One region of the Paenibacillus sp. CMM36 genome, then DNA from elsewhere that is predicted to be linked to it. Evidence: riboswitches for the same ligand, from Rfam matches in the RefSeq annotation. Region 1 holds a riboswitch; the other holds the start of a gene.
The links. A riboswitch is a leader RNA that binds a small molecule or an ion and turns the genes downstream of it on or off. The one in region 1 is predicted to bind FMN.
Positions count from the first base shown of each region.

Region 2: linked by a shared signal. The riboswitch ahead of ACWA2B_RS01270 (DMT family transporter) and the one ahead of ribE (riboflavin synthase) in region 1 are both predicted to bind FMN.

Region 1 covers NZ_JBSEDY010000012.1:125,883-136,638, forward strand. The annotation lists gene ACWA2B_RS21135 (spore germination protein) at 1-244, shown strand, start outside; gene lysA (diaminopimelate decarboxylase) at 355-1,722, shown strand; gene ACWA2B_RS21145 (peptidylprolyl isomerase) at 1,885-2,319, shown strand; gene ACWA2B_RS21150 (2-oxoacid:acceptor oxidoreductase family protein) at 2,573-3,586, shown strand; gene ACWA2B_RS21155 (thiamine pyrophosphate-dependent enzyme) at 3,586-5,874, shown strand; gene ACWA2B_RS21160 (IDEAL domain-containing protein) at 6,094-6,558, shown strand; FMN riboswitch at 6,630-6,803, shown strand; gene ribE (riboflavin synthase) at 7,134-7,799, shown strand; gene ribB (3,4-dihydroxy-2-butanone-4-phosphate synthase) at 7,860-8,543, shown strand; gene ribH (6,7-dimethyl-8-ribityllumazine synthase) at 8,574-9,038, shown strand; gene ACWA2B_RS21180 (segregation and condensation protein A) at 9,213-10,007, shown strand; gene scpB (SMC-Scp complex subunit ScpB) at 9,976-10,587, shown strand; gene ACWA2B_RS21190 (DUF2953 domain-containing protein) at 10,756-10,756, shown strand, end outside.
Region 2 covers NZ_JBSEDY010000001.1:241,372-252,127, reverse strand. The annotation lists gene ACWA2B_RS01290 (response regulator transcription factor) at 36-743, shown strand; gene ACWA2B_RS01285 (sensor histidine kinase) at 745-1,689, shown strand; gene ACWA2B_RS01280 (ABC transporter ATP-binding protein) at 1,816-2,739, shown strand; gene ACWA2B_RS01275 (ABC transporter permease) at 2,732-3,427, shown strand; FMN riboswitch at 3,550-3,694, shown strand; gene ACWA2B_RS01270 (DMT family transporter) at 3,866-4,813, shown strand; gene ACWA2B_RS01265 (methyl-accepting chemotaxis protein) at 5,054-7,084, shown strand; gene ACWA2B_RS01260 (carboxylesterase/lipase family protein) at 7,175-8,656, opposite strand; gene ACWA2B_RS01255 (GbsR/MarR family transcriptional regulator) at 8,810-9,373, opposite strand; gene ACWA2B_RS01250 (quaternary amine ABC transporter ATP-binding protein) at 9,889-10,756, shown strand, end outside.

The DNA of each region.
Region 1 (10,756 bases):
ACCGGGCTTTGTCGTGGGTACGACACTGATCATTTTGATGCTGACGCTGCATCGGTCATATAATTCTTCGTATTTGTGGCCGTTCATTCCTTTTAATGCCAAAGCGTTAGCTTCCATCTTGTTCCGTATGCCTGTACTAGATGCGGCTAACCGCCCGTCATCTAACAAAACGAGGGACAATACGCGTATGCCCCATACGGATGCCGACACAGATTCGAACTCAGGCAATGGACAGGAGCATTAATATAAATGATCTGCATAAAAATCCATTGTTCTTGATGTTTTTTTTGCTATACTGGTGTAAACATTCGATGGAATATGACTAGCTTGTTCCAGAAAGAGAGGCGCCAGAACATGTATTTGCATGGAAGCAGTAAAATTAACAGCAATGGACATTTGGAGATCGGCGGTTGTGATACAACGCTTTTGAAAGAGCGTTTTGGCACGCCGCTATATATTGTTGACGAACAGTTAGTCCGCCGGCGTTGCCGGGAATTCATAGAAGCTTTTCGTGAAACTGGATTGAAGTTTCAAGTTGCTTATGCAAGCAAAGCGTTTTGTGTTATGGCGATGTGCGCTTTAGCTGCTGAAGAAGGGATGTCGCTTGACGTTGTTTCCAGTGGAGAATTATTTACTGCGCTACAAGCAGGGTTCCCGGCAGAACGAATCCATTTTCACGGCAATAACAAAACACCGGAAGAAATTGAAATGGCGTTAGATGCGCAAATTGGTTGCTTCGTCGTCGATAGCGAAATGGAGTTGCATTTGTTGCAGGCCCTTGCCTCTGAGAAGGAACAGCAGGTGAATATCTTACTGCGGGTTACACCAGGGGTTGAGGCGCACACGCATGAATATATGGCCACAGGTCAAGAAGATTCGAAATTTGGCTTTGACATTGGGAACGGTACAGCACGCCAAGCAGTGGAACAGGCTATCAAGCTAGATCATCTTAACCTGCTGGGGGTACATTCTCATATCGGTTCGCAAATATTCGAAGTGAATGGCTTCCAAATGGCTGCTGAACGGGTTGCAGCTTTTTCCAGAGAAATTAAGGAACAGCTTCAGTTTTCTTTCAAAGTGATTAATCTGGGTGGGGGATTTGGCATTCGCTACACAGAGGAGGACACACCGCTGAAAGTTTCCACCTATGTGCAGGCTATCGGCGAAGCGGTGAAAACTTATTTTTCAGGACTTTACGATGAACTTCCAGAAATTTGGATTGAGCCGGGACGCAGTATTGTAGGCGATTCAGGCACGACCTTATATACAGTAGGAAGCATCAAGGATATTCCGCAAGTACGTAAATATGTTTCGGTAGATGGTGGGATGACAGATAATCCACGCCCTGCACTGTATCAGGCCAAGTATGAAGCGATGCTGGCTAATCGAGCGCAGGATACGAACGAAGAGACGGTGTCCATTGCGGGCAAATGCTGCGAAAGCGGCGATATGCTGATTTGGGATGTAGAGCTGCCTCGTATAAATAGCGGCGACTTGCTCGCTGTTGCCTCAACCGGAGCCTACAATTACTCGATGGCGAGTAATTATAACCGAATACGTCGACCTGCAGTTGTATTTGTCAACAACGGTGAGGCCGAGTTGGTGGTGCGTCGGGAAACCTACGAAGATATCGTACGCAACGATGTTGTGCCACAGCGCTTGGTTCGTGATCAAGCCAGTCCGGCGGTTCAGCCCAACGCCAAGATTACGGTTTCGTCCTGATTTTAACATTGTAAGATCAAGCAGGCCATTGAGTCGGTAATCATATACCGGGGTCAATGGCCCTTTTTTTTGGACAAGACTTTGCTAAGCGCGGCAATTCATAGTAAACTGGAACTTGATGTTATTTAGTTCTCAAAACAGGTTGAAAAGGAGATACAAACAATGAAAAAAGGTAGAATAGATCTTGAAAACGGCGGTATCGTCGAAATTGACTTTTTCCCAGAGGAAGCTCCAAACACCGTTGCTAACTTTGAAAAGCTGGCAAACAGCGGTTACTACAACGGTTTGAGCTTCCACCGTGTCATTCCTGGCTTTGTTGCTCAAGGTGGTTGTCCGATCGGTAACGGTACAGGCGGTCCTGGTTACACGATTGACTGTGAAACAGCTACGAATACAACAAAGCATGCCAAAGGCGTTCTGTCCATGGCTCATGCAGGTCGCAACACAGGTGGCAGCCAATTCTTTATCTGCTACGCTCCACAACCACATTTAGATGGAGTACATACTGTATTTGGTAAAGTAACCAAAGGTATGGAATTCATTGATGCTGTAAAGCAAGGCGACAAAATGAAAGAGGTTAAAGTATTTGACGTGTAATTTTACCGTTAATTACATGATCTTTTTTTAATAGCGTTGCACCTAAGCCGTTCTGTCTTTGGACAGGGCGGCTTTTGTTGTCTTTTGTTTGACGGTTTATTGATTTTCGCAATCACGTAGGCATTACAGTGCGTAAGATCACATTCGAAAAGTAAGTGTTGTGATAGCCTTTTCATAAGAATGCAATTTCCAATTTTTTTTTATATGAGTATTCAAACTCGTTAAGGATTGGAAAAGAAGGGGGCTTATCACATTGTCTATTTTAACGAGCACAAATCGACTCGGATTTTTTGAAATCCGGCTGGAATCCATTGGTGGACTCGGCGCTAATCTGGCTGGCAAAATGTTGGCCGAAACCGGGGTGCTTGGTTTGGGGCTGAATGCTTCAAATTTTTCGTCCTACGGTTCGGAAAAAAAGGGAACTCCGGTTAAAAGTTTCGTCCGTTTCTGTGAGCCAGAAGTCGATATTCGGGATCACAGTCCGATTGAGCAACCGCATGTGGTAGGCATTTTCCATGAAACGTTATACAAAACGGTAAATGTAATCAGCGGACTGCCAGCGGATGGGATTGTAGTGGTTAATTCCACGCGTCCAGCAGAAGAAATACGGGCTGATTTGGGACTGGTATCCGGAACATTAGCGGTGGTGGATGCGATGGGCATCGCACTGGAAGAGCGAACCAAACTAAATACGTCCATGCTCGGTGCCTTGTTCCGTGTCTGTGACTTCCTGGACCCGGAAGCGATGAGATCGGTTATACGCAGTACCTTTGAAAAGAAAAATCCACTGTTAGTGGAACCTAATCTGCGTACGTTTAACCGTGGTTATGATGAAATGGAACTGCACGTATATCCGGTTACTGATGACGCGCAGGATCGGGTTTTTGAACGTCCGCAGCCATTGCTGGGATACGAAACGCAATTACTGGGGGGCGTTATTGCAACTCAGGGAAACAGCATAACGAGAGATGTTAGTGGTTCACGTCAGGGGTATGTGCCTGAATATGAAGTTGATAAATGTACCCATTGTGCCAAGTGTGATTCGATTTGCCCGGATTACTGTTTTGTATGGGAAGAGCAAGCAGACAAACGCGGAAGAATGATGCCATTTTTGCAAGGGATTGATTACCAGTATTGCAAAGGATGTCTGAAATGTGTAGATATTTGCCCATCGGGGGCACTAAGCTCGCGTCGCGAGCAATGGGGATGGGCTGAACAGAATCGAGTTGCCCACCAATTTCCGGTATATGAAGGAGGGCGTGCGTAATGGCAAAACTGGAGGAAGAACTCAAACAGACAGGCGCCGCGCAAGTGACAACGTTCGAATCCGGTAATGAAATGGCAGCAATGGCGGCTGCGCAGATTAATTATCATATGATGGGATATTTCCCGATTACTCCATCTACCGAGGTAGCGCAGTATCTAGATCAGATGAGAACGAGAGGTCAGCATAATATTAAGCTGGTTGCAGCAGACGGAGAACACGGATCGGCAGGGATTTGTTATGGAGCTGCCGCAGCGGGAGCGAGGGTGGTGAACGCCACTAGTTCGCAAGGTTTCCTGTACATGCTGGAGCAGTTACCTGTTCAGTCAGGTACCCGTTTTCCTATGGTTATGAATCTGGTGACACGAGCTGTCAGTGGTCCCCTAGATATTCGCGGAGATCATTCGGATCTGTACTATGGTTTGAATACAGGCTGGGTCATTTTGACGGCAAGTACACCACAGGCTGTGTATGATATGAACATTATGGCACTAAAAATTGCAGAGCACAGCGATGTTCGGCTGCCTGTAATGGTCGCATATGACGGTTTTTATACGTCCCATCAAAAACGTAAAGTGCAATATTTTGCCGATGCTGAGACCGTGCGTGGTTTTGTAGGTCCTAACCCGAACTTAAATTATCCGAATATTACGGATTTTGATCATCCTGTTACTGTGGGCGCGCATATGAACGGCGATGACTTGACGAATAATCATGTTCAGCTGTCCGAAGCACTGAAGCTGTCAGAAGGAGTATATGAGCAGGTAGCAGCAGAATATGCCGCTTTATCCGGTCGGGAATACCCGATTTTAGATCTGTATCAAATGGAGGATGCTGAGGTTGCGGTATTTCTGTTGAATTCGGCGGCTGAATCGGCCAAGGATGTGGCGGATCAACTCCGCGCGCGCGGAATTAAAGCTGGTGTGATACGTCCGAACATCATCCGACCGTTCCCAGCCGCACAACTGCGGGAAGCATTACGCAATGTCAAGGCGTTGCTGGTAGGTGAGCGTGCAGACTCGTATGGGGCAGACGGCGGTAATTTAACGCATGAAATTAAAGCGGCCTTGCAGGAGGACCCGCTGAATCGGACACTCGTGTTGAGCCGTATCTTTGGCTTGGGCGGCAAAGATTTTTATGCAGAAGATGCAGAGGCGTTCTTCCAGCTTGCAATCGAGGCGGCAGAGGCCGGACGAGTAGAGAAGCCCTTTGATTACTACGGAATTAATTCGGGTTCACCGGACAAGGTGATGCCGCAAGTTATGCAGCCGCCACGTGGTAATGATTACCGTACGGGTCTGATTCAGGTTACGCCGGACGAGGAGACCGGGAAGCTCAAGGTCAAAGTACCCCCTTTGCGGTCGTTGACAACCAAACCACGGCGTCTTTCACCAGGCCACGGAGCTTGTCCAGGATGTGGGGCATTGTCTGCGCTGGAACTGTTTTTCAAAGGTATTGAAGGGGATATTGTCGTGCTGTTCCAGACAGGCTGCGTATATGTGACGACGACAGGGTATCCATATACATCACACAAACAACCGATGATCCACAATCTTTTTCAAAACGGGGCCGCTACCCTTTCAGGAGCGCTAGAAGCTTACATGGAAATGAAACGGCGTAATGAAATTGAGATGTCGGACGATCCGACCTTTATCATGATTAGTGGTGACGGTGGGATGGATATTGGTATGGGTTCTGCGATTGGTGCGGCTCTGCGTAATCATAAGCTAATCATGCTGGAATATGATAACGAGGGGTACATGAATACAGGTTCACAGCAATCTTACTCCACTCCGCTCGGTCACATGACCAGTACGTCGGGTGTAGGTAAAATGCAAAAAGGAAAGCAAGGGCATCACAAGGATACCGTGCAAATCATGGCTGCTTGTAACATTCCGTATGCTTTTACCGCTGCTGAAAGTCATCCGCAGGATATGCTGCGTAAAGCAGCCAAGGCTCAATGGTATGCAAACAACGTGGGTACGGCCTATGGTAAAATCCTGTGCGCCTGTCCGCTGAATTGGAAATCCGAAGACAGACTGGGTACCAGCATTGTGGGCGCCGCAGTCGAGTCCTGTTTCTTTCCTTTGTACGAAATAGAGCAAGGCAGTACGACGATTACGTACAATCCGGAGGACAAAGGAAAACGAATTCCAGCTGCTGAATGGCTGAAATTAATGGGTAAAACGAAGCATCTTATTAAGGAGGAGGCTACGCTGGCGACCTTTGAACAGGAGATTGAGCGTCGCTGGACTATCCTGAAAAAGAAACATGAAATTTCAGAGCTATAATCCTGTTTTTTGCATAATCATCGATTAACATTGTTAGCCGCTGTTACTGTAGTGGCTCGATCAAGATTCTTTGCGCTTATTGCGCAAAGAATCTTTTTTGTCGTTTATGGGTTGAAGCATAAAAAAACAGGTAATGATTTCCGATATAGGAGTGGAGGCCTATAAGAGGCACGTTAAAAAGTTTTCTTCTGAATTTTAAGATGCAATGAGGTGCAGGTAATGATTAAGCTGAATACAGTTGAAATAATCGAAATTATAAAGAAGCAAATCCCTAAAGTTATGAACATCAAGCCAGTGGAACTCAAGTTTACGGATGATTTTGGACGGACCTCGCTGGCAGCGACAGAACACAAATTTACGCTGACGAACCAGCATTATTCTGCCAAGGTGATGGATTGCGTGTTAGAAACACAAGTACGCCCCATTTTAATGTGCGAAATTATTTATTTTCTAAAATGCGAGTTTATTGACGGACATGTTGATGTGCGACTGGATTATGAAGCATGTTCTGAGGAAGGGCGAGGACCGGTTGCTTCAGCCGTAATTACCTTTGATCATGCAACAGAGCTGGGAGTCGAGGAACTGGCCGATCTGATTGACTTGGCGCTTCATATGAACGATAAAACCTGGTTTGAAGAACTCTCCAGCCAATATGTCAAAACCAAAGCAGGAGCTTCTATTTGATAACTTGCTTTTTTTAGAAGTCGGTGCTAATATACGTAACAAGTTTAATGTTAATTCAACTGAATAAGAGCAAGATCCTTCGGGGCGGGGCGAAATTCCCCACCGGCGGTGATGACATGTTTGTGGATCGTTTTTGTGAGAAACAGCATGGCTTAGTCCGTGACCCGGATGCTGAATGATCAGCAGAAGGTGGACCTGGTGCAAATCCGGGACCGACAGTATAGTCTGGATGGGAGAAGGATACGAAGCGCATGCACATGACGTGACATGTGCCGATTTTTAGCATACCCAATTGTGCGTACGGCTTATTTCGTTGTAGGATGGCATCGGGCGATAGCTTTCTTAAGCTTTCTTTTGATGGGTGTTCTGAGCGTATTTGGTTGTATCCCCAGTCATGCTTTCTATTGGCAAACCTATGATTTCATGTCGTCTTAAGATGCATATGAACTGCGCTTGTATACTACAAATGTGACTCTCATCACCCCCATGACGGATTGAATCCGAACTGGGGGTTTTTTGCGCTTATAGCTGATGAATTAGGGATAAACTGAGATGTAGTGGAAAGGAGTGAAGGCATGTTTACCGGATTGGTCGAGGAAGTGGGTCGTATTCAAACCATTTCCAAAAGCGGTGAAGCGATGGTGCTGGGGATTTCGGGTTCCGTGGTGTTGGGCGATTTAAAAATAGGAGACAGTGTCTCAGTGAATGGCGTTTGCCTGACGGCGATACAGATCGGTACGAAAGACTTTAAGGTTGATGTGATGCCGGAAACCTTTCGTAGCACTAATCTGAAAGAGTTGAGATCCGGCAGCCGAGTCAATCTGGAGCGAGCGATGGCGGCGAGTGGAAGGTTCGGAGGACATATCGTGCAAGGACATGTGGACGGGACGGGAACGATTCGCGGGGTGACATCAGACCAGAATGCAGTGGTGTTCGAAATTGAGCCTAAAAATCAAACATTATTTAAATATATTCTTCTCAAAGGGTCAATCACAATTGATGGTATAAGCCTCACAGTCGCACAGCGTACGGGAGATACCTTTGCCGTATCCATTATTCCCCACACCTTATCCGAAACGGCCTTACAAGCCAAACGTGAGGGGGATACCGTCAATATCGAATGCGATATTTTGGGCAAATATGTAGAACAGCTTTTAAATTACAGAGGTGCAGCGGAGGCGGAGAGAGTAGAAAAAACTCCTCTCAGTTTGGACTATTTGGCGAAACACGGCTTTGCCTGATATTGAATGGTAAGCCTGTTTAGGAGCATTCGTGGCACAAGACATAAGGAGGGAAGTGTTATGGATAGAGGTAGCCAAACAAGTGCAATGGCAAACGTCATAGAGCATGGCGAGTTGGAACATGACGAAGAGATTCGTTTGGATTCCATCGAAGAAGCGTTGGAGGACTTAAAAAACGGTAAGGTCGTCATTGTAGTGGATGATGAACAGCGAGAAAATGAAGGCGATTTTATCGCTTTGGCTGAAAAAGCGTCGCCTGAGGTCATTAATTTCATGATTACAGAAGGTCGCGGGTTGGTCTGTGTGCCGATCACACGACAAAGAGCCGAGGCCTTGGAATTGCATCCTATGGTAGAGCAAAATACAGATTTCCACGGTACTGCCTTTACGGTATCGGTAGATCATATGGAGACAACAACGGGGATTTCAGCGGCCGAGCGTTCCTTGACTGTACGCGCCTTGGCAGACGAAGCAGTCACAGGAAGTGATTTCCGCAAGCCTGGTCACATGTTCCCGCTGATTGCTCGCGATGGGGGTGTCTTGCAGCGTGCTGGTCACACGGAGGCGGCTGTTGATCTGGCTCGACTCAGTGGCTTCAAGCCTGCTGGAGTCATTTGTGAAATTATAAAGGAAGATGGCTCAATGGCCCGCCTGCCTGATCTGGCATTGGTCGCTAAGCGACATCAATTGAAGCTGATCAGTATTCAGGATTTGGTGGACTACTGTCGTCGTTTGTCATTGTAAATAATTTAAATTAAGAGAGGTTGATTAATTATGGCACGTTTTCTAGAAGGTAATCTTGTATCGAACGGTTTAAAATATGGTATTGTGGTGGGCAGATTTAATGAGTTTATTACGAGCAAGCTGTTAAGCGGTGCAATTGACGCACTTCAACGACATGGTGCACAGGAAGATGAAATTGATGTAGCCTGGGTTCCGGGTGCATTTGAAATTTCACTAATTGCGCAAAAAATGGCTGCAAGCGGCAAATATGATGCCGTAATTACGCTGGGTACGGTCATCCGTGGTTCTACTTCACATTATGATATCGTCTGCAATGAAGTGGCCAAGGGTGTGGCAGCGAGCAGCCTAAAAACGGGAGTACCTGTTATTTTTGGGGTAGTGACTACAGAAAACATTGAACAGGCTATTGAACGAGCAGGTACGAAGGCTGGTAATAAAGGTTGGGATTCAGCACTGGCTGCGATTGAAATGGCCAATCTCGGCAAGCAATTTTAATGATAGGAATAGCTGAATAGAACGGTATAAACTGCAAGGGGAAAAAAGGGATTGGATTGTTAAGCAAGGCGATGACGTATATACTACAGAAAGAGGGATTGATAACGCAGAGCATAAGTGCTATAGGGAAAGGTATTGTTGAATGATGATTGGAGTAAGGCAGGGGGAAGCACATTGACAGTCGTAAACTACAAGCTGGAAACATTCGAGGGTCCGCTGGATCTACTGTTGCATCTGATTGATAAAGCCGAAATCGACATTCAGGATATCCCGATTAGCGATATTACTGATCAGTATATGGCTTTTTTGCACAGTATGCAGGAGCTGGAACTGGACATTACGAGCGAGTTTCTGGTGATGGCGGCGACGCTCTTATCCATTAAGAGTAAATTGTTGCTTCCCAAGCCACCTGTGATGGAATATGACGATTTGGATTTTTATGAGGAAGAGGATTATGATCCACGTGAGGAACTGGTCCGCAAGCTGGTGGAGTATCGTAAATATAAAGGGATTGCTCGCCATCTAAGTGAACGTGAGTGGGAGCGGAGTCTAATTTATGGCAAAGAGCCAGAAGATCTGAGTGCATTCCTGCCCACTGAACCCGTAAATCCGGTGCATGGGCTGCATGCAAGCGATTTGGTCGCAGCCTTTCAGCGTGCTTTGCGCAAAGCAGAACGACGTACGACGGTAACCCGTGTTCATCGGGACGAAATTTCAGTCAAGGACCGTATCCGGCAAGTTATCGGGGCTTTAGAGATGGTGGGGAATGGAGGACGGCTGCTGTTCTCCAAGCTGATGCATGAGGATATGTATCGGCATGAAGTGGTTGTGACCTTTTTGGCTATCCTTGAACTGATGAAAATGAAGCAAATTTTCTGTTATCAGGAGAAGCTTTTCGATGATATTGTAATGGAGTGGAGAGGGGATTTACGGGTTAATGGATTATCTGAAGCTGAAATCAATTATTGAGGGACTGCTGTTTCTAGCAGGAGAGGAAGGGTTGTCCACCAAGCAGATCGCCGACATTGTAGAGCAGCAGCAAGAGCTGGTTGAACAGTGCCTGGAAGATATGAAGCAGGACATGGAGCAGGGGGGAAGAGGCCTGCAACTTGTCCGTATTGCCGGTCATTATCAGCTTGCAACTTTATCCGAACATGCACCTTACTTTGAAAAGCTCGCATACTCTCCGGCACGTGCGTCACTGTCTCAAGCTGCTTTGGAGACGCTGGCCATTGTGGCCTACCGCCAGCCCATTACAAGAGTTGAAATCGAAGAGATTCGGGGGGTTAAATCCGAGCGGGCCATACATACACTGGTCAACAAGGAGCTCATTGAAGAGAAAGGTCGAGCTGAAGCCATCGGACGGCCGATATTGTACGGAACGACGAAATCATTTTTGGATTATTTCGGTCTGGGCTCTCTGGCAGATCTACCGCAACCGGAGCTGTTCGAGAATTCGGACAATTTGGAGGAAGAGACTCAATTATTGTTCGAGCGTCTGGAGAGTAGCCAGCCTGCGGCCAACGATCTAGATCTTGAATCCCAATAAAGTTGCTTCGGATCTTGCGGTTCACTTATGTAAAAGTTCAAACAGACAGCCAGTCCTCATATCGTTGGGGGCTGGCTGTTGGTATTTTAAGATGCATGATTTTCCGGCGAACGGTCATACTATTTTTGCCATGATATTCTATAGCAAAAAGGTAGGGAGGACACGCCAG
Region 2 (10,756 bases), on a different contig from region 1:
GAGCTTAATCTAAAAATTAGGGGTGTTCCACACCTATGCCACAGCATATTTTACTTATTGAAGACGATCTATCCATTGCCGAAATGCTACTTAAAGCACTCACTAAGGAAGGATACAGCCTAACCACTGCCTATGACGGGGAAGAGGGGCTTCTTGCCTTTGAACGTCATACCTATGATCTGGTACTGGTGGATTTGATGATGCCGAAGGTGGACGGTATGGAGGTGATTCGACGAATTCGTACCCATAGCGCCGTCCCGATTCTGATTATGTCAGCCAAGGACAGCGACGTGGATAAAGCGCTTGGACTGGGCTTTGGGGCAGACGATTATATTGCCAAACCTTTTTCAATGCTGGAAATGACCGCTCGTATTCAGTCCGCGATCCGCAGATCTACTACATATGCCCGTCAGCAACAGCAGGAGGAACAGCCGCAAGCACAAGTTTTGACCTACGGCAGTCTGTGCATTGATTTTGATCATTTTACAGTCATACGCAATGAAAACGAAATTCAGCTAACAGCCAAAGAATCCGATATTTTGAAGCTGTTTGTAGCCAATCCAAACCGGGTATTTACAAAAGCACAATTATACGGATTTATTTGGAAGGACGATTATATGGGCGACGAGAACGTGATTAACGTCCATATTCGCCGCCTGCGTGAGAAAATTGAAGAAGATCCCTCTCATCCTGTCCACATTAAAACGCTATGGGGCATTGGCTACAAATGGGAGAATGGCTGATATGAACATCGAAAACATTTCTGAATGGATTGTCGGTCTCATCATGTCAGTCGTTATAGTATGGCTTTGGCGGGAGCGTATGGCCAATAAGCGCAAAATAAGGGATATCCGAGCCCTACTAGAGCGAATAGTGACGGTGAATCATGCGGAAAAGCTGCTATATGTCACAGGTGACGTTGAACTGCAACGACTCATGACGGAAATTAATCGACTGCTGGACTTGAATCTCAGAGTGTCAGCAGATTACAACCGTAGCCAAATCGCCATGCGCAAAATGATTTCAAACATTTCCCACGATCTCAAGACCCCGCTTACGGTTGTGCTTGGATATGCCGAGATGCTGGATGGCGATCCGACTATTTTGCCGGAAGAACGTATAAAGCTGCTATCTAAAATTCATCAAAAGACAAGCGAAGCGATTGAGTTGATCGGAAGCTTTTTTAATTTGGCGAAACTGGAAGCTAATGATACGGATATTCCGTTGACACGACTGGAAGTGGGAGAACTGTGCAGACGCAGCATTTTGGAGTTTTACGACCTGCTGACTGCACAGGGGTTTACTGTGCATATTGAGATCCCGGAGCACCCCATTCATGCCTTGGGAAACGAAGGAGCCATTGGGCGGGTGCTGAACAATCTGATCTCGAATGCCATTCGCTACGGGGCAGATGGACGGACGTTGGGTCTGACTCTATCGGAACAGCAGGATACGGTGCGTATAGAGGTATGGGATCGTGGGAAAGGGATACAGGAATCTGAGCAAGATAAAGTTTTTGAACGTATGTACACACTGGAGGACTCTCGCAATAAGGCGGTACAAGGCAGCGGACTGGGCCTTACGATTGCCAAACGTCTGGTTGAAACGATGAATGGAGAAATTCAATTGACTAGCAGACCTTATGAGCGAACGGTCTTCTCTTTTACATTGAAGAAAATTAACTATTAATCGAACTCAGCATTTTTATAATTCGATTTGTGCTCAACTTAATAAATTTGTAAGAATCACGAAAGAAAAATGAACATTTCGCCCTTTATCCTTGAATTATCAGCAGTATACGAAGGGAGAACATCCATGAATTACGTAATACGTACACATCAGTTGACAAAAGCCCTGAAGGGCAAAGAGATTGTAGCAGGAGTTAGCATGAATGTGCGCAAGGGAGAAACCTACGGCTTTCTCGGTCCTAACGGGGCGGGCAAGACGACGATAATGAAAATGATTACGAATTTACTCAAGCCGACATCGGGTGAAATTGAATTATTCGGTGAGAAAGTAACGCCAAAGTCGTATCATCTGCTCGGACGGATGGGTTCGATTATTGAATACCCGATTTTTTATGATAGGCTGACGGCACAGCAAAATCTCGAACTTCATTGTGAATACATGGGCTACTATAATAAGCAGGCTGTTCTGGATGCCTTGGAATTAGTGAATTTGCGAAATGCGGATGACAAGCCGGTAAAGGATTTTTCGCTGGGTATGAAACAGCGTCTCGGGATTGCCCGCGCTATTGCAACTAAGCCAGAGCTACTCATTTTGGATGAACCGATTAATGGATTGGACCCGGTGGGAATCAAGGAAATCCGCCAGTTATTTCACATGCTATGCAAGGAATATGGGATGACTCTGCTCGTGTCCAGCCATATTTTAGCGGAAATAGAGCAGATTGCGGATACGGTAGGCGTGATTAATCACGGAAGGCTGATTGAGGAAGTGTCGATGGAACAGGTGCGGGAAACCAATACGGAATATATCGAATTTACGACCAACGATTGTAAAAAAGCGACCTACGTCCTCTCCCATCATCTGAATCTGAATAATATAAGGGTACTCAATGAACAGAGTATACGTATTTACGATTCAAATGTGCCGCAGAAACAAATTACGAAAACCCTCATTTTAAATGATATAGAGGTGGATTCCATACATCAGAAAAGCAGTACGCTGGAAGACTACTTTTTGCGCCTGTTAAACGGAGGTGATCTTCATGCTTAAATTGATGCAACTGGAGCTGAAAAAATTTCATCTGGCGGGTTATATCCGTTCGGCACTAATCGCCAATGCATGCATTCTTGGGCTGCTCTGCATCATTGCGCTGGACAGCCAAAGTGAAGGAATACCCGAATTTACACAGTACACTCAGCTTCTCGATCTCATGGACATTATGGTTCGGGGCACATTTATTGTGTTTGCCTCCGTTCTCCTGTGCCGCTTTATCGTCGGGGAATTTAAGTCCAAATCGATTACGATCCTATTTATATATCCGATTCACCGTCAAAAGCTGATGATCGCCAAGCTCTTGGTTGTGCTGCTGTTTACCTTCTTGTCCATTATTATATCGGAAATAATCATTACGGCTGCTATTCATCTGCTCAATCAGTTTTTCTTGATTGTACCGGATAACCTTACTCTTTCGATACTGGGTCAACAATCAGCACGGACGCTGATCAATGCCGTTGCTGCCAGTTTTATGGGGCTGATTCCGCTGTATATGGGGATGCGAAGATACTCTGTACCCACCACCATTGTGACCTCAATTCTGATTGTAGCATTGCTTTTCTCCAATAATAACGGCGCTACACTCAGCTCCATTGCCCCCGTGCAAATCGGCTTCTCTATACTGGGAATGCTTGTGGCTTATGCTGCGATTCGACGTATTGAGTATAAGGATATTGCTTCGTAGTATGTAACTTAGTAAAACGCTTTCGAAAAATAGATGAAAATCATTGTTAGATATACACACATTTTTCACTGGACTTCATTCTAAAACAGGTATATCCTATAGGAGAAATTAAAAAACGGAATAAGGATCTTCGGGGTAGGGTGAGATTCCCAACCGGCGGTATGGCTCATGGAGCTAAGCCCGCGACTCTGTATCTAGCAACAGGATACAGACTGATTTGGTGAGATGCCAAAGCCGACGGTAAAGTCCGGATGGAAGAAGATCGAAATATCAACATGCCGCGAAGTGGATGAATGCTGCTTATTGGTTTTGCAGTAACTTCATTTAACTTGCATAAAGCGGCAAGTTTATTTGATCAACCCCCGTCTTGCATGGCCTTTCGCCATGGACGGGGGTTTTTGTGCCACCGGTCCTGTATTCGCAAGGAGCTAATTGAGTATGAGTCAATCTTCTACTGTACTAACATCCAAAGGTTTTGATCATAGCTCCCACATGAAAAGCGGTTTTTGGCTGGTCGCAATTGGGGCAGCCTTGTGGGGCGCTGATCCGCTGTTTCGTATTATTTTGCTAAAATCATTTACTTCAACACAAATTGTACTAATGGAGCATGTGCTGCTCTTCCTCGCTCTGACACCGATGCTGTGGAAGCATCGTGAGGAACTCAAAGCGGTACGGCTTCGTCAAGTTTTCGCTATTTTGTTCGTCTCGTGGGGCGGCTCGGCTCTGGCCAGCGTGATTTTTACCATGGCGCTCAGCAACGGTGATCTGAATGCTGTACTCTTACTCCAGAAGCTTCAACCATTGGTCGCTATTATTCTGGCCCGCGTTATATTGAAGGAAATGCTGCCGCGTCATTTTGGATTATTAATTGTCGTCGCTCTGTTCGGGACGTATCTTCTGACCTTCGGTTGGTCGCTCCCCTTCGGGCATGTTCGTGATTTTGTCCAGGTCGGTAGTCTACTTGCACTGGGTGCAGCGGTTCTGTGGGGCGGTTCGACAGTCATGGGAAGCTACTTGCTTCGTTCAATGAAATATGAAACGGTAACCTCCCTCCGCTTCATGGTGGCGCTCCCTCTGCTAATTGTCCTCACCTCTGTAGAGCATGCGCCATGGAATATGCCTGCCGGTACATGGGCAGGCGCAGCTGTGATTATCAACTTGCTATTGCAGGCATTGCTTCCGGGTCTTCTTAGCTTATTGCTGTATTACAAAGGCTTAAGTACGACCAAAGCGTCTTATGCTACGATGGCAGAATTGAGCTTTCCCATGGTGGGTGTCGTGATTAATTGGATCGCATTTCAGCAAATCGTTACTGTAGCGCAATTGACTGGTTTTATGCTCATCTGGATTACGCTCTTTATGATTTCACGTCAGCAAAAAAATTAACAGTTCAATGTCCCCTTCATGACTCACCCAAGCCAAATTGTGAAGATGCTTTTGCATCTCCGATTTGGCTTTTTATGTGTTCGCATTAATATTAATCATAGTTCTTTAGACCTGTTTTTCAAAAAAAGTGTCTAAAATATGCTACTATTTCTCGTTTCCCAATGATTACATCTATAAAATTCGTCGGTTTATGTCGAATAAAACAATGTAGTGATCATCAGACACAGAGGAGCAAGAACTATGACTAAAACAAAACAAACAGTTCCGTGGTGGAACAGGTTTCTCAAGCAGTTTTATTTAATGAGGACAAGATTAATAATATCTTTTTTAGCTGTGTTATTGATTCCGAGCGTACTTATCGGGTACTTTTCTTATCAGGGGGCTACGACACAACTCAGTCAGCAAATGGGCGGTTCCGTATACACGAATCTGTATCTGATCCGGAGCAATGTCAATCAGTATGTAGCGCCTATTATGAAAGACCTGGACGTGCTTACCACTGAAATCAATTCTGATTCCATTGGTACCAACCAAGAGACCCTTCAGAAAAAGTTAGATGTTATCGTCAAGGCTCACCCCGAGCTAGATGCAGCGCTTCTCGGCAATGAGAAGGGGCAATACATACGTTCGCCGAAAAAACAGGAGTCCGATTATGATCCCAGGGAGAGAAAATGGTACAAAAACGCGATGCTGGAAAAGGGTAAAGTATTCGTCGGTGTTCCAGTTGCCAGCGTCACGACAGGGAATTTAGTCGTTAATATATCGGGAACGCTGGAGGACGGTGAAGGAGCTGTTGCCCTGGCTTTGAACCTGGACAAAATGAGTGAAAGTCTGCAGTCTGTTAAGATTGGTGAGCGCGGAGGACTCATTATTGTTGATTCTGAACATAAAGTTGTATCTGGGACTGGAACAGCTTTCAACAAGACAGGCAAAAAAGCGGCTGACGCCATAGAAGGACTTCCCGAAGTGGCGACAACCGTCGAAAATGATACTCCTTCCATGTCGCAAATTCAATTTATGAATCGAGATATGCTGGCCTTTACACTTAAGGACCCTCTCACCGGTTGGAGCATTGTCGCACTGTCGGATCTGGAGGATTATAGTGATGCAGCCCAACCAATTCTGAAACAAAGCCTGATTGTGATTGTTATTTCCATACTTGCCGCGGCGATCATCATTGTGCTTATGGTCCGCTCATTCTTAATTCCGCTGCGCAAGCTGCAAGCAGGAACACGCATCGTCCGTGACGGAAATCTGACCGAACGTGTTAATCTATCCAGCAAGGATGAGTTCGGCGAACTGGCACAGAATTTTGACCAGATGACGCATTCCTTGCATACGATGGTCTCAGAGGTCAACCAAACCTCCTCCCGACTTGCTTCCTCTTCCCTGATAATCAAGGAAAGCACAGAGCAAACGACGGAGTCCGTACAACATGTAGCGGAAACGGTTATGGAATCCGCGGAAAATGCAGCCACCAGCGCCGAGGCATCCGAGCAGACCGCTAATGCCGTTGAAGAAATGGCGAAGGGTGTCAGCACCATTGCCGAATCGGCAAGCTCCATCGTGGATTCAGCAGGACAAACCGAGCATGATGTGGCTCAAGGCAGTCAAATGATCAGTAGTGTACGGACCCAAATGGACCGTATTCTGGAGGCTGTCAGCCAAACGGCTAGCCTAATGGATGAGCTATCCCAGCTCTCGGACGATGCGAAGCAGATGAATACGGCTATTGCCGCCATTGCCAAGCAAACCAATTTGTTGTCTCTGAACGCGTCTATTGAAGCTTCCAGAGCTGGCGAAGCCGGGCGTGGATTTGCCGTAGTCGCTATAGAGGTACGCAAGCTGTCTGAGCAATCCAAGGAAAGCGCGGATTCCATCAGTCAGATTATTACTCAGATGCTCGATTTGATTCAACGCTCTACCGCTACCATGAACGGTAATGTTCGTAACCAGGTAGGTGAAGGTATGCGTATTAGCCAAGATGCAGAAGGTGCATTTACGAATATTGAGCGCTCTACTTCTCATATCGTGGAACAAATTCAAAGTGTGTCCGCTGCTGCTGAACAAATCTCAGCCAGTACAGAGGAAGTCTCCGCCACTGTTACCCATTTGGCAAGCCTGTCTCGCAATTCGGCGGACAGCTCGCAGACAACATCTGCTGCTGCTCAGGAACAAATGGCAGCTATGGAGGAAATTGCCTCTTCGTCACAGGAGTTGTCCAACATGGCGCAGGATTTGCAACAGCTGGTTAAGCGATTTAAGATTTAACTTACTACTAACAAAAGCCTTCGTCCGTATACAAATTACGGGCGAAGGCTTTTTACATTTGAGTTCTTGATATGCTCTCTCTCTTGTTACTTATAGGGTCATCTGACCGGTTAAATGACGGCGTCTATCTCCTTCAGGGTCGTGCTCCACCTTAATATTCTGATGGAAAATAGCTGTAGTCCGCTCTTCTCTGTCGTACATCGGCCAAGCCCCCTCGGACAGCACTGGCTTCCCATCACGTGCAAAAGCAACCCATGCCTGCTGCATATCTTGAGCCAGCTTCTGCATCGAAGGTTGAATCTCTAATCCAAGCTTATCTAGCAGCTCCAGATTATCGAAAACAAACGCAATCTCTGCACCGTGAACCGCTTGTTCAAAGGTAGGATGCCCGGGCAATGTCCAATCAAAACGATACATCCATACAGGAGTATGCGCCGACTGAGCAACAGCAAGAGCCAACGCAGGACGCCAAAAAAATAGATCAGTCAACATTTGCGCCTGCCCCTCAATTGTAACCGGAAATGGTTCTATCAGATCGCCGATGTCTGACATGCCCGTCATCATTTCCAAAGCCTGACTCGCTGTTGACTTGTTCATTAGATGGGATTCTTTTCGGATGAAATAGGCCCCCTCATGCAAGTTCGTTCCAATCAAAACGGATACCTGTTTTGCTGAACCTTGCGCGATTGCAGACAGCGGTACATCTGGCAGGGTCACACCGTCGACAACGGGTTGATAGATCATCGCCATCCCTGGTCCGATGACTTCATATGTCTTCTCCATAGCTAGCATCAGCGCATCTGTCGGCAACGTAAACAACCGTTCTGGATGCTGAGTGTCCACACCCAGCTGCTGCAGATACACAGCCGTCACTTGCTCGGCCTGTGCAGTTGGCAATACCTGCGACGCACCGCTCTGTAAAATCGCACGCCGGAACAGTCCCTCAGCTGTTGGCATCGCCAATAAAGCGGCAATACTCATCGCCCCTGCCGATTCACCGAACACCGTTACTTCGTCCGGGTTACCGCCAAAGGCAGAGATGTGATCCCTAACCCATTCCAGCGCAGCGATCTGATCCAGTAGTCCCGCATTAGAGGTCAGTCCATCTCCCTTTGGAGTCAGATGCAAAAACCCTAACGGCCCCAATCGATAATTGATCGTAACAACCACAACATCGCCATTCTTCGCCATGCGTTCCCCGTCATATAAAGGTATAATCCCGGACCCCGTGACAAAGGCACCGCCATGAATCCACACCATCACTGGGCGTCCCTTCTCAGGAGCCTTCGAAGCAGGTGTCCAAATGTTCAGGTATAAGCAATCCTCTGACTGCTTAGGCGGTTCCACCAGATTTCCAGTCATACTTTCAGCGGATGGCATAGGTTGCGGACAGATTGGCCCAAAACTCGTCGCAGCCCGCACACCCTCCCAAGACTCCAAAGGCTGGGGCGCGTGAAAACGCAGTTTTCCAATAGGAGGCCGTGCATATGGGATACCTTTCCATACATGATATCCATTTCCTGATTCCCCACGCAATTGACCTAGACGAGTATGTACTATAATACTCTCCATCATGAAGCCCCCTTTATTTCGTAAGTTCAACACAACGGTATAATATCAATCTTTACATATCTCTATTATACCCTTTGCACACGGCCAAACCAAAAAATACCGGAAGCACTTTTGCGCTCCGGCATTTTTATAAACAAGATAGCGAAATAGCGATTAATCCCGAACTTCTTCTTTTGGAATCAGCTTGTAAATTTCTTCGCTTTCCATAGAGTCAATTAGTCGATCTAGCCACTTGTAATAAGCGACGGCCTGCTTCATTTTCATACGATCTTGCTGAAGAATCGCCTTAAATTCCTCGTACTCTTCACCCTGATTCATCAATCTGTCCAGCTCATCAATGGCTTTGCGCAACACCAGTAAATTTGTTTCTACCGCTTTTCTCCATTTAATAGCGAAGAAGTCAGTAAATGTTTGATGCCAGTCATATTCAACTTCATACAAATCCTTGCGTGAGCCTTTGCTCCATACCTTATTTACCATTTTCAGATCCAATAATGTGCGAACCCCTGTACTCATGCTCGTTTTGCTCATTTCCATTTCACGGCCCATCTCGTCCAGCGTCATTGGTTTATCCGCAAAAAAAAGCAAACCGTATAAATGCCCCGCAGACAAAGTAATCCCATACAGGTCCATGTTTTTACCTATAGCTTCTATGACACGTTTGCGAATTTTTTGCAGCGAAGCCTGCTGCTCATCACCTAACTGGTACAAGCTCATGCTTGCAACCTCCTAATTTTAGAGCATTTTGCACAACCTAGTATGAACGATTTACCCGTAAAAGATTAGCTTTGACGCAATATATGAAATCTTTCAACAATAAATGAAATGTTTCAAAAGCAAAGCTTCTGTCTATATTACAACAGCATGGGTCGTTCAAAATCATAATTCGCAAAATTGCTAATGATAGTAAACTTTTTAAATTATGGATATACATAAATCTTTTTCTTATGGTTATATTTCATTGTCTATTTTAAAAAAAGCACTATCGGTTGTAAAGTTCCGAATGTTTGAGCATTCTATAGAACGAAGGAGCATATCGAAGGAAACTTTGTACAGTTTTTTCTGTACGTACTTTATGAACAGTTTTTTTGTTTGAAATGTAAGCAATGCTTCTGTTACAATTAATTTTGTCATTAACCGTTCAGGATGTTCAGAATTATGATTTTTATACTCAATCCTTAATGCAACATGGGGTTAATACCAAGCAAAGTATAGAAAGAAGAGGTGTATGTATGACGATTTTGGAAGTCAAAAATGTCAGCAAACTCTTTGGTCCTCACGCAGAGCAAGGTGTTCCGCTCCTGGAGCAAGGCTGGGGCAAGGAAAAGTTGGCCAAAGAAAAACAGATTACTGTTGGTGTCAATAAGGCCAACATGGAAATTAAGCAAGGTGAAATTTTCGTAATTATGGGGCTATCGGGCAGTGGCAAGTCTACTTTAGTGCGAATGCTAAATCGCTTGATTGAGCCTACCTCCGGTGAAATTCTGGTCCACGGCAAAGATCTCCGTAAGATGAACAAAGAACAACTTCGCGAAGTTCGTCGTAAAACCATCAGCATGGTTTTTCAAAAATTCGCCCTGTTCCCACATCGGACTGTACTAGAAAATGTAGAATATGGTCTTGAAATTCAAAAGGTAGAAAAAGCACAGCGTCAGGAAAAGGCGCAACAAGCGCTGGAACTGGTTGGTCTTAAAAACTGGGGCGATAAAATGCCCGATGAATTAAGTGGCGGTATGCAACAGCGTGTCGGTCTGGCACGAGCGCTGGCTAATGACCCTGAAGTGCTCCTGATGGATGAAGCATTCAGTGCATTGGACCCTCTCATTCGCCGTGACATGCAGGATGAGCTGTTGGAGCTTCAAGATAAAATGAAGAAAACCATTGTGTTTATCACCCATGATCTGGATGAAGCGCTGCGGATTGGTGACCGGATTGCATTGATGCGAGACGGTGCGGTCGTACAAATCGGTACACCGGAAGAAATTATGATCCAACCGGCTAACTCTTATGTAGCCCGCTTCGTCGAGGATGTGGATCTGTCCAAGGTATTGACGGCTGCTCATGTCATGCTTCGTCCAGAAACCATCACCATGGATCGTG